DNA from 4 places in the Alteromonas sp. V450 genome. Region 4 is predicted to be linked to each of the others. Evidence: predicted binding sites of a transcription regulator. Region 4 holds the regulator's gene; each other region holds the start of a gene.
The links. The regulator MetJ, encoded in region 4, represses methionine synthesis genes. The targets are predictions, from matches to a motif close to TAGACGTCTAGACGTCTA.
Positions count from the first base shown of each region.

Region 1: the regulator MetJ is predicted to act here: its motif matches at 1,060-1,077, upstream of serA (phosphoglycerate dehydrogenase).
Region 2: the regulator MetJ is predicted to act here: its motif matches at 1,149-1,166, upstream of thrA (bifunctional aspartate kinase/homoserine dehydrogenase I).
Region 3: the regulator MetJ is predicted to act here: its motif matches at 1,274-1,291, upstream of msrA (peptide-methionine (S)-S-oxide reductase MsrA).

Region 1 is NZ_MODU01000004.1:2,188,256-2,191,427, forward strand. Features, by position in the region: gene BK026_RS09555 (hypothetical protein) at 1-208, shown strand, start outside; gene rpiA (ribose-5-phosphate isomerase RpiA) at 334-990, shown strand; gene serA (phosphoglycerate dehydrogenase) at 1,249-2,478, shown strand; gene BK026_RS09570 (YdiY family protein) at 2,609-3,172, opposite strand, start outside.
Region 2 is NZ_MODU01000004.1:2,340,441-2,343,612, reverse strand. Features, by position in the region: gene BK026_RS10210 (LysR substrate-binding domain-containing protein) at 113-991, shown strand; gene thrA (bifunctional aspartate kinase/homoserine dehydrogenase I) at 1,341-3,172, shown strand, end outside.
Region 3 is NZ_MODU01000004.1:2,611,387-2,614,558, reverse strand. Features, by position in the region: one part of gene BK026_RS11395 (IS3 family transposase) at 1-191, opposite strand, end outside; one part of gene BK026_RS11395 (IS3 family transposase) at 191-563, opposite strand; gene msrA (peptide-methionine (S)-S-oxide reductase MsrA) at 651-1,196, opposite strand; gene BK026_RS11380 (thiol-disulfide oxidoreductase DCC family protein) at 1,372-1,767, shown strand; gene BK026_RS11375 (SDR family NAD(P)-dependent oxidoreductase) at 1,757-2,482, shown strand; gene BK026_RS11370 (sodium-dependent transporter) at 2,680-3,172, shown strand, end outside.
Region 4 is NZ_MODU01000004.1:2,889,526-2,892,697, forward strand. Features, by position in the region: gene BK026_RS12560 (malic enzyme-like NAD(P)-binding protein) at 280-1,518, shown strand; gene metJ (met regulon transcriptional regulator MetJ) at 1,597-1,926, opposite strand; gene metF (methylenetetrahydrofolate reductase) at 2,094-2,978, shown strand.

The sequences.
Region 1 (3,172 bases), 700 kb from region 4:
TATGGTTTCTGCACTCGTTTATGTTATTTACACATTTTCGTCACTCATCGAAAATGTGGGCATGGTAACGTCAAGCCTTGCTGTTACTGGAATTTGTATAGGCTCAACGCTCTTGTTACTTAGCGCGTTTTGGCATTCTTGTCGTCGCGCTGTACTTAAACTGGTACCACACTCTATACAAAATAAGCTGCCACAAGCCAATGTGTAGGGCTATACCAGCCTCGGCTTTTTACGGTTTGTATATTTTTACTGTATAGAGAATATGCACACCTTTCGGTAGGCGCTTTAATGCAATTAAGTTACACTTTGCCTAACGTTATTCGGAGTGTGACCATGGATCAAAATGCAAAAAAACAGGCGGTTGCCAAAGCTGCCATTTCTTATGTTGAAAACGACAGTATTGTTGGGGTTGGTACTGGCTCAACAGTAAATTTCTTCATTGAAGAATTGGGTAAAATTAAGCATAAGATTGAGGGTGCTGTGTCAAGCTCTGAAGCCTCTACCGAACGGTTAAAGGCATTGGGAATTGAAGTTTTTGAGCTCAACGAAGTCAGCAACCTCTCAGTCTATATTGATGGTGCAGATGAAGTAACAGAGCACAAGCATATGATCAAGGGCGGCGGTGCAGCACTTACTCGTGAGAAAATTGTCGCAGGCGCTGCAAGTACCTTCGTATGTATTGTGGATGAGAGCAAACGCGTGCCTGTATTGGGCAATTTTCCGCTTCCTGTGGAAGTTATTCCAATGGCGCGCTCTTTTGTCGCGAGGGAACTGGTAAAACTAGGTGGCGATCCTGAATATCGTCAAGGTGTTGTGACGGATAACGGCAATGTCATTATTGATGTACACAACCTTGAAATTATAAACCCTCGCGAACTGGAACAAACTATCAACAATATACCAGGCGTTGTGACCAACGGCATTTTTGCACTTCGCGGCGCCGATATTGTGCTTAGTGCAACCGACAACGGCGTTGAAACTTTCAAGTAGCCGTACGATAAAACATCATAGTGACACATGCAGAAAATACTTCTTTCAACTTAGCGTATTTTCTGCTAATTTCCGTTTAGACGTCTAGATGGCTTTAATTTCTAGACATTATTTCGCGTTAAATGCGTCAATAATTAATGTGTAGGGCCACTCGAACACAGTTTTTATAATTAACGGTAATGAGCTTACGTAGAAGAACGCTATGGTTAGATACCTCTTCTAGTACATTACATCACATCAGCGAGAGATAACGAGTTCATGAGCAAAGTTTCATTAGAGAAGGATAAAATCCGGATATTGTTGTTAGAAGGTGTTCACCAAAGCGCTTTGGAAACCCTTAAAAACAATGGGTATAGCAACATAGAGTTTCTTAAAACATCCCTTCCAGAAGATGAGCTAATTGAAAAAATTAAAGATGCTCATTTTGTCGGGATCCGCTCGCGCACGCAAATTACAGAGAAGGTTGTTGACGCTGCCCAAAAACTTGTCGCCATCGGCTGTTTTTGTATTGGTACGAATCAGGTCGACCTTGAAGCTACTCAGCGACGCGGTATTCCCGTATTCAACGCTCCATTTTCTAACACCCGCTCCGTAGCCGAATTAGTACTAGGTCAAATCATTCTGCTGCTGCGCCAAGTGCCGTCAAAAAATGCCAAAGCACACCGTGGGGAATGGGAAAAAACAGCGGTAGGTTCATATGAGGCGCGTGGGAAAACCCTCGGTATTATCGGTTACGGTCATATCGGAACGCAGCTGAGTATTCTTGCTGAACACCTAGGTATGCGCGTTCAGTTCTTTGATATAGAAGATAAGCTTGTATTGGGGAACTCGGCGCAGGTCAAATCATTAGAGAAGCTGCTTAATACTTCTGATGTGGTATCACTACACGTGCCTGAAACGCCGCAAACACAGGATATGATTGGCGAAAAAGAGCTGTCACAAATGAAAAAAGGCAGCATACTTATCAACGCGTCTCGCGGTACCGTGGTCGACATTGAAGCGCTTGCCAACGCATTGGAAAGCGGCCACCTTAACGGCGCAGCAATTGATGTGTTCCCTGTAGAGCCCAAGTCAAACACGGAAGAGTTTGAATCACCACTTCGCGCGTTTGACAACGTTATTCTTACGCCACACGTAGGCGGTAGCACACAAGAAGCGCAAGAAAACATTGGTATTGAAGTTGCGGGTAAACTAGCGAAGTACAGTGACAATGGTTCAACGCTGTCAGCCGTGAATTTCCCAGAAGTATCGCTTCCTGAACACACCGGCCGCTCGCGTTTACTACATGTGCATAAGAACCAGCCAGGCATACTTACTCAAATTAACCAAGCGTTTGCAGAAAAAGGCATTAACATTGAAGCTCAGTACCTACAGACAAATTCGGAAATTGGTTACGTGGTCGTGGATGTGAAAGAAGACCGTGGCTATGAAGCATTGGCAGAGCTTCAACAGATTGACGGTACGATCAAAACTCGTATTCTTCACTAAAATCGGCTTTAAACAAGCAAAAAAAACGCTGCAAAATACGCAGCGTTTTTTGTATGTGTACCTCTGTTTTCACGGCATGCCATTCCAGCTATTAGGCTACCTTGTCGCTGGCCCAGGCATTCAGAAAAACTTAGAAGAAGTTGTAAACTAAGCTAACCGCAGTTTCGGTATCAAGTTTCTCTACGTTTTCGTCAACGTTGGTGTTGTGGTCCAACTTAAAAGAAAGACGCATAGAAAGGTTTCCGCTAATCGTAGCTGTAAGCGCCGACTCAGCGCGCGACTTGGTGTTGTCAGCACCCACTTCCGTACTCACCGTTTGAGTAAATTTAGCTGTGTCTGAGATTTTCCACGAATATGCGCTTGATGCACGAAGTATTACACTATCTAAATCTTCACCTTCTTGCGTTTCAATAAATGAATAACCAGGACCAACTGAATACTCTAACGTGTGGCGTTTATTTTGTATTACCTTTTGGTTCCAACCAGCAGCAATGGTAGCTTGGTAGTTAAAGTTGCTGAATCGATCATCTTCGTATGACGCGAAGCCGAACAGTCGGTTGTTTGGGTTTTCTAGCTTATAGTTACCCTGCGCTGACCCGAAGAACTTCTGCGCTGAAGTAAATTCAAAATCTTCTTGCTCGCCTGCTTCATTTTCACGTTGAACTGTCTCTTGCTTGTAAAGACCTTTTAAAAC
Region 2 (3,172 bases), 550 kb from region 4:
ATACAGTTTTAGTAAATCACTATTTCATATTTGTAATAATAAGTTTTGCCAAATAGACTGTAATAAGAAATAAGTGCTGCGTTTAAGAACGTATCAATAGTGAGTGGCAATAATGAAATATCTTGAGGGAATAGCCGAATTTTGTGCCGTAGCTGACGTTGGCAATTTTACCGGGGCTGCAAATAAGCTAGATACGTCAGTGGCGCAGATAAGCCGTAAAGTCGCGTCACTTGAAAAGCAGCTAGGCGTAAAATTACTACAGCGTACAACGCGCAGCGTATCGCTTACTGAAGCGGGTACGCAGTATTTTCAGCAGGCAATGCCTGCGTTAAAGGCGCTCGAAGATGCTCAGCTAGCAGTAAGCGCACTGCAGGCATCGCCGCAAGGGCTCATTAAACTTACCGCTCCCGTAGCGTTTGGCGAAGCTTTCATCGCGCCTTTGCTCAATACCTTTATGCAAAAGTACGCTGGCATAAGCGTGCACTGCACCTTTTCAAACGAAAAGCTTGATATTGTTGAGCAAGGTCTCGACCTAGCTATCCGCATTGGCAAACTAGATGACTCGACACTGGTTGCCAAAAAGCTAGCTACCCGACATTTATTTGTATGCGGAAGTAGGGATTATTTTAAAGAGCAAGGCCAGCCTAAAAATATTGAAGAGTTAAAAGAGCACTCGTTACTGGTGGGGTCACAACCTTATTGGCGTTTATTTATCGATAATAAAATTCAATCTATTCCTGTGCAGGGAAGGGTACGCTATAACAGCGGAAACGCCCTATGCAGCGCCGCGATTGCTGGTTTGGGAATTGCACAGCTGCCTGGCTTTTATGTGCGTAAAGCACTAGCCTCTGGTCAGCTAATAGAACTATTCCCCGAGTACAAAGACAAGCAAGAGGCTATTTGGGCTGTATTTCCTTCAAACAGAAATGTTGCACCTAAAATCAGGCTGCTAGTGGACTTTTTAGCTCAACATCTTGTCTCAGATAGCTGAAGCGCGGTTCCAATGTTTCCTCTGTGATCACAATTGGTAGCTTACGATGCTTGTAAGTGTCTATACTGAAATCTTCATTTGTACCTTAAAAAGAAATATTAACCAAAGAGTGTTGCACTTTTTGCAATACAGTGTAGTGAAAACTGCGGTTGACATATAGACGTCTATACGGCAAATTGCTTGTATGAAAAAGATTCTACTTACTCGCACCACCATTATGTTAATTACCACCTTAAAAAGGGCGGTCGCTGACTAGTGCAAGTAAGCAAAAGACAACGAAAGCCCGCCTAACACAGAGCGGGCTTTTTTTTACACACGTTTTAGCATGCGTAACCTTAAGGAGCAGCATATGAAAGTCTTAAAGTTTGGGGGTTCTTCTCTAGCCGATGCACCGCGATACATGCGCGTTATGGAAATTAGCACGGCAACCCACCAAACCGACGGTGCTGCGGTTGTACTCTCTGCCCCAAAGGGGGTAACGAACGCGCTTTCACTACTATGTGAACAAGCAGCCGCGGGTGAAGATTTCCAGCCGTTATTCAATAAGTTGAACGACACGGTTACCGGCATTGCCAACAACCTAAACGAAGAACTCGACGGGTTTGCACACGCAAGCGTTGTAGAATTCATCAATAGTCACCTTTCAGTATTAAAACAGCACCTTGAAGGCATTAAGCTACTTGGTGTTGCACCTGATAATGTTGCTGCCGGTATTCTAAGTATTGGTGAGTACATCTCGGTGACGCTTTTTAGCGCTATGCTATCTGCCCAAGGTATCGCTAATCGCGTTATCGACCCGGTTAAGTATGTGCTGGCCGAAGGCGATTACTTAGACAGTATTGCCGATGTGTCGCTTAGTAAAGCGCGCTTTTCAGATGTGCCTACTGACGGCAGTGAATTTCTTGTTATGCCGGGGTTTGTTGCTGCAAACGAAGCGGGCGAGAAAGTCACGCTTGGGCGTAACGGATCAGACTATTCAGCGGCCATTTTAGCGGCGTGTATAGACGCAAGCTGCTGTGAAATTTGGACAGACGTAGACGGTGTGTATAACGCTGACCCGAATCAAGTGGAAGGCGCGGTGCTGTTAGACAAGCTTACCTATCAAGAGGCGATGGAGCTGTCTTATTTTGGTGCCAAGGTGCTTCACCCGAAAACTATCGGCCCAATTGCCCAGCACCACATCCCTTGTCTGATCAGAAACACACTAAACCCAGCTGCGCCTGGTACGTTAATCAGTAATGAGAAGAGCGAAGTGTGGACGTCGGTTAAAGGTATTTCTCAGCTTGATAATGTAACCATGTTTAACGTAGCAGGCCCTGGTCTTAAGGGCATGGTTGGCATGGCAAGCCGTGTGTTTGAGGTGATGTCGAACGCCAATATTTCAATAAGCCTTATCACCCAGTCATCATCGGAATACTCAATTAGCTTTTGTATTCAAAGTAAAGATGCCAGCCGTGCATTAACGCTACTTGAAGATGCTTTTGCGCTAGAGCTTCAAAATCAATTGCTAGATCCTATCGAAGTGCGACATGACCTGGCTATTGTTACTTTGGTTGGCGATGGAATGCGTCAAACTAAAGGGTTGGCAGCGCGTTTCTTCAACTCGCTTGCCCAAGCGCGGGTGAACAACGTTGCTATTGCTCAGGGCTCTTCAGAGCGCTCTATTTCAACGGTAATTGAGAGCAAGCGTGCTAAGAAAGCGGTAAAGGTTATTCACCAGAATTTTTTCTCTGACCGCCATACCATCGACGTATTCCTAGTGGGGTGTGGCAATGTGGGCACTGAACTACTAGGACAAATTGAAAAACAACAGCCAGCGTTGTTAAAACGCAATATTCAACTGCGCGTTTATGGTATTGCGAACAGCCGTAAACTGCTGTTAAACAGTCAAGGTATTGATTTAAGCGGTGACTGGAAAGCAGCACTTGAATCAGCGAGCGAAGGATTGAGTGTTGAACGCCTACATCAGTTCGCCAACGATAATAGTCTGGTAAACCCGGTGATTGTTGACTGTACTAGTCACGAAGCGATTGCACAGCAATACGTAGATATGATGGAAAGCGGTTTTCACGTGGTAACGCCAAACAAAAAGGCGAATACCAGTGAGATGTCTTACTACCGTAAGCTACGTAAAACAGCACTTACCACGAATCGTCAATATCTTTATGAAACAACGGTGGG
Region 3 (3,172 bases), 280 kb from region 4:
ATACTGTAGTTTCCGAGTGCCGATGCGAGGTTGCATCATTCGCTCCTGACGGACGAACTGAATGACTTGACCTTCAAGCGCTTCGCGCTTGAGTGAGCGAGCGCAGTATTGGTAGTAAGCCTGACGAGAAATCTTCAGGTAACGACAGGCTTTGGCAACGGACACTCCGCCTATCACTTTTTCTTGGATGACTTTCTTTTGCGCTTTTTTACAACGCTTACTCCATAGTCACTTTCAAGGACATTTACAACGGCTTCAAAGAAATCAGCTTTCATTTTTGTATCAGCAAGCTCTTTCTCTAGCGCTTTAATTCGCTGTTCGGGGGTGAGTTCTGCTTTGGGTTTATCCACGACGTGGCCTCGCGTTAGAAACTTCGGTGTTCCATCCGTCCAATCTAAACGACCGTGCTTACGAAGCCAAACTAAAACAGTTGAGCAACCTTGTATTCCGTAGTGATCTTGAGCCTGCCTGTAGGTGAACTCGCCTTTTTCAACTTGGTCTACAACAGCCAATTTAAAAGCGAGGGAATAATCACGTTGAGTTCTTCTGCTATTTGATTTCATTACACTCTCCAAAATAAGTTTGAAAAGTGTCAACGCTATTTAGGATGGGTCAAACCTAATCAAAAAAGGGGCGATACGCCCCTTTTTTTATGTGTCACTGCGAAGTCGTGACGCAAATGTTTTCTTAAATTTCGCCAACTTGGGTGCCACAACCATAGAGCAATACTGATTCTGAGGATTATTTTTAAAATAATCCTGATGATAATCTTCAGCTTGATAGTAGTTGTTAACTTCTACTATTTCTGTAACGACTGGGTCTGGCCAAATAGCATCTTCTGTAATTTCAGCGATAATTTTCTCCGCCTCTGCTTTTTGTGTATCGTCATGATAGAAAATAGCACTGCGATATTGTGTTCCTACGTCATTCCCCTGGCGGTTGAGTTGCGTTGGGTTGTGCAGTGCAAAGAAGATTTCAAGCACTTCTCGATAAGAAATAATGTTGGCATCAAAGGTAACTTGTACCACCTCAGCGTGCCCCGTGTTACCTGAACATACTTCCTCATATGTTGGCTCTGGCTTTTCACCACCGGCATATCCGGAAATGGCTTTAACGATACCTTCCACACTATTGAAGGCTGATTCAATACACCAAAAACAACCACCGGCAAGGGTAGCGACTTGTAAATTTGCCATTGTTAACACCTTTTTTCCTCAATGGCATTAGTGTGGGTACAACAGCGCACTAACTCAAGTCATCCAAGCGTGTTTTTTTATCGTATAAACGCATATCAAATAGTTTTTAAGCTGCTCAAAAATAGCGACGAAAAGCAGTCATAGTCTTGTTTAATTTATCGTTAGAGGTATCGGGGTGATCATTTTTTACGACAGTTACTGTCCTTTGTGTTTAGCAGAAATGAAGCATTTAAGAAAACGAGATAAGCATAACAAATTGACGCTAGTAGATATTCAGGCCCCTGACTTTAGCGAACGGTATCCGTCGCTTAATTGGGACGACTTGAACGCAAGGATCCACGGGTTAAAAGAGGATGGAACATTAATTACGGGCCTGGATGTCACTCATCAAGCATGGAAAGCGGTGGGAGTGGGCTGGCTTTATGCCCCTTTACGCTGGCCTGTAATACGGTTTTTTGCAGATGCGCTATATAACGTTTTTGCGAAACATCGTTATACCATTTCGTTTTTACTGACGGGTAAGAAACGTGAATGCGCGCGCTGTGTACCAGGAGAGAAACATGACAAGTAAAACACTTATCGTAGGTGCATCAGGGGGCATTGCATCAGCTCTAGCAACACTGTGTGAAAAAAGAGGCGATGAAGTGATTTGCGTTAGCAGGCGCGAGCAAGATGAAGATGCGCGTACCGACACTGTTCACTATTACACTGTCAATCCGCAAGATGACAATGCTATCGACGTTTTCATCAAGCAACTGCAAGAAAAGGGTGTGGTGATTAACACTGCCATTATTACCACTGGCTTTTTGCATAACGAGGCGTTAAACATCCATCCAGAAAAACGGCTGGAGGATTTAAGCAGCGAGGCTATGGCTGAATACTTCGCCGTAAATACAATTACGCCAGCGCTGTGGCTAAAGCATTTAGTTAGAGTAATGGATAAACACGATGCAACAGTCGCTTGTTTAAGTGCTCGAGTAGGAAGCATTTCCGATAACAAACTGGGCGGGTGGTACGGGTACCGAGCCTCTAAAGCCGCGCTCAATATGACTGTTAAAACAGCATCAGTAGAATACAAGCGGCGGTTGAAAGACGCAATGCTGGTGAGTTATCACCCTGGTACAGTAGATACAGGGCTATCAAAGCCTTTTCAGAAAAATGTTGCTGCTAAAAAACTCTTTACCCCTGAATACACCGCTAGCCAATTGCTTAAGCAGCTATCCTTGCTTGATCGCGACCAACTTTGCCACTTTATCGACTATAAAGGCGATGTGGTAACTTGGTAATACGGCTGAACAGAGTTTGTGTGAGTCCAACATCAAGACTTTTTATTTGACTGCTGTTACCATGCTGTTTTGGGAATGGTACAGCGTATTGATATGTCCTATGAAGACTGCAATACAACGCGTTGACGCCACATGTGAGTCATATTTAGTTCGCCATCCTGATAATAAATAACAATAACTCAACAAGAGGAAGGGATATGAGCGGGGCCAGAGAACAGTTCGGATCGCGCATTGGTTTTATACTAGCAGCAGCAGGTTCTGCCGTTGGTATCGGTAATTTAGTTGGCTTTCCAGTGGGAGCAGCGAAAAATGGGGGCGGCGCATTTTTGCTTATGTACGCCATCTTTGTGTTTGCTATTTGCTTACCCGTTATGTTGGCTGAAATGACCGTAGGCCGGCACGCTAAAAAAGATCCACTTGGCGCATACAGTGCAATCAGTAATGATGAACGGAAATGGAAATTTGCAGGGTGGCTAGCTGTTGCAACCCCTTTCATGATTGCCGTTTTTTATATGGTGATCACGGTTTGGATTTTTGGCTACCTGTTTGAAGCAGTGAGCGGTAATCTCGACTTGCTTGCTAACGAAGAAACTTTTGGGTTATTTATCAATTCCGAAGCCATATTTGCATACATGGCAGTAGTGGTAGGCGTTGTTTACCTTATTTTACAGGGCGGCGTTAAAGAGGGGA
Region 4 (3,172 bases):
GCTCACCTACATTGAATACTAAAGATTCTGATCAGATATGTACACGATGATAGGCTGTGATAGAGTTACAATCAGTAAGTTAATAGCCACTATCACTTTTATGAATAATACTGATTTTTCAGAAGCACTTTGCAGCAAGTGGTACAAATTTAACACACAACAGCAGCGTTTAAGCCAGTAATTTGCGTTAATTAAGACTCAAAAATAAAAGCAACAAGATGCAGATGCGTGGCACAAACAGCAAACCAATGAACCCTACTTCAAAGGATACGATATTTCATGTCAGACTTTAGACAACGCGCACTCGACTATCACGCTAAGCCTACTCCAGGAAAAATCCGCGTTGAACTTTCTACGCCAGCTGACAGTGTGGATGACCTTGCACTTGCCTACAGCCCAGGAGTTGCTGAACCCGTAAGAGAAATTGCCGAAGACCCAGATAATGCATATAAATATACCGCCAAAGGCAATATGGTTGCTGTTATCAGTAATGGTACTGCAATATTAGGGCTTGGTAATCTAGGCCCCTTGGCATCTAAACCTGTGATGGAAGGGAAGGCACTTTTATTTAAGCGCTTTGCTGGATTAGACGCGATAGACATAGAGGTCAAACATAGAACGACAGAGGAATTTATTAATACTGTCGCAAATATAGCGGATACATTTGGCGGCATTAATCTTGAAGATATTAAAGCGCCAGAGTGTTTTGAAATAGAACAAGAGTTGATTAAGCGCTGCAGCATTCCGGTTTTTCATGATGACCAGCACGGCACGGCCATTGTTACCGCGGCGGGTATGCTAAATGCGTTAGAAATTCAGGGAAAAAACATCGAAAGCGCGAAAATAGTTTGCATGGGAGCGGGTGCAGCAGCGGTAGCTTGCATGGAGTTACTTATAAAATGCGGTGCGCAACGCGAAAGAATATACATGCTAGATAGAAAAGGGGTTATTCATACTCGTCGCGATGATTTGACCGAACACAAAAAGCTGTTTGCTAATAATACAGATAAACGCACACTAGAAGATGTTATGGAAGGTGCGGATATTTTTGTAGGTGTGTCTGGTCCAGATTTACTTCCGCCAGAAACATTGGCCTTAATGGCCGATAACCCTATTGTTTTTGCTTGCTCAAACCCCGACCCTGAGATTAAACCAGAGCTTGCGCATGAGGTACGAAAAGATTTAATTATGGCGACAGGCCGCTCAGATTACCCTAATCAAGTCAACAATGTATTGTGTTTCCCCTTTATTTTCCGCGGGGCGTTAGACGTACGGGCGACCGCTATTAATGATGAGATGAAAGTGGCAGCTGTTGAAGCGTTGCGTGCAATTACGAAAGAAGAGGTGCCCGCAGAAGTACTGGCCGCGAGTAAGAGTGACAGCTTATGCTTCGGCAAAGATTACATCATTCCGAAACCAATGGATCCTCGTTTGTGTGAACGTATAGCTAGCGCTGTATCAAAAGCGGCAATAGCGTCTGGAGTAGCCCGTATACCGGAGTCACCAGAACCGCAATAAACTTCATTAATTACGGTGGAAAAGGGCGCGTTTTAATACCTTAATTCGCGCCCTTTTTTTGACAGAATTTAATGATTGCTATTCGTCACTCACGTCATTTTCAAAGCTAGGATCAATGCCCATTTCTTCCATTATGCGTCGCGCTTCAGCAGGCACACGATTAGGATTGTCTTTGCGAAGGTCATCATCGTTTGGCAAAGGCTGTCCGGTAAACGCATGTAAAAAAGCTTCGCATAACAATTCTGAATTGGTTGCGTGACGCAGGTTATTTATTTGGCGACGAGTACGCTCATCTGTTAATGCCTTCAACACGTTAATTGGGATAGAAACCGTGACCTTTTTAACTTGCTCACTTTTTTTACCATGCTCCGCGTAGGGGTGTATGTATTTACCGTTCCATTCTGCCATTTTGCTAACTCGGTCTACTCTTATTTATGTTATGACTGGAAATTCTAAACAAGTTGACGAAAAGGTCAATTGAGCAGTGTAAACCTCTTGACGTCTAGACATATATTATTTAATTTAGACGTCTAAACGTCTATAAAGACATTACCTCATCAGAGTAGAGAAAAAACATGGTTTCATACGCACAAGGTATCGACGCTTTAAATCAGTCCCTATCGGAACTGCGTGATATAGATGTCTCTTTTGAATTCTTTCCACCAAAATCTGAAGCAATGGAAAAAACGCTTTGGAAATCGGTTGAGCGTCTTGCACCTTTGAAACCAAGTTATATGTCGGTCACCTACGGTGCCAATAGCGGAGAGCGAGATAGAACGCACGACGTTGTAAAACGCATTCAGCAACAAACTGGTGTAGCGGCAGTGCCTCATCTTACATGCGTAGACGCTAGCCGCGAGGAGTTGAAGCAAATAGCGCAAGACTACTGGGATTCTGGCATTCGTCGTATTGTCGCGTTACGCGGCGATTTACCACAAGGCGTTGATAAAACCGAGATGTATGCCTCTGACTTAGTGACATTGCTCAAAGACGTTGCCGACTTTGATATTTCGGTAGCAGCTTATCCAGAAAAGCACCCAGAAGCACCAAACGCACAGTTCGATTTACTTAACTTAAAAAGAAAAGCAGAAGCTGGCGCAACAGAAGCAATTACGCAGTTTTTCTTTGATACCAGTGTTTATTTACGCTTCAGAGATCGCGCGGCAGCTGCAGGCGTTGATTTAGATATTGTGCCAGGCATACTACCTGTCACTAATTACCAAACGCTAGTGAAATTTGCGGGTTTTACCAACGTTCATGTACCTGGCTGGTTGCATAAAATGTTTGATGGTTTAGACGAAGACGACCAAGCGACACGTAACCTTATTGGCGCCAATATTGCGATGGATCAGGTAAAAGTACTGGCCAAAGAGGGCGTTAAGCATTTTCATTTTTATACCCTTAACCGCTGTGAGCTGAGCTACGCTATATGTCACATGTTAGGCGTTAAAGGCAATTAACAATAATTTGCTGCTTATCCATCTGACTCACCGGTAACGTTCGCCGGTGTTTGCAGACAGCGTGCCAATGGCGACGAGTCGTTAGCACAGTTGATCATTATTCTTTGCTTAGTCTAATAAGCCCAGTTACCATTTCTTAAATAATTTTTTCTACTGCACGTGGTAACAATGGTACCCTCCAATGTTCAAATCGA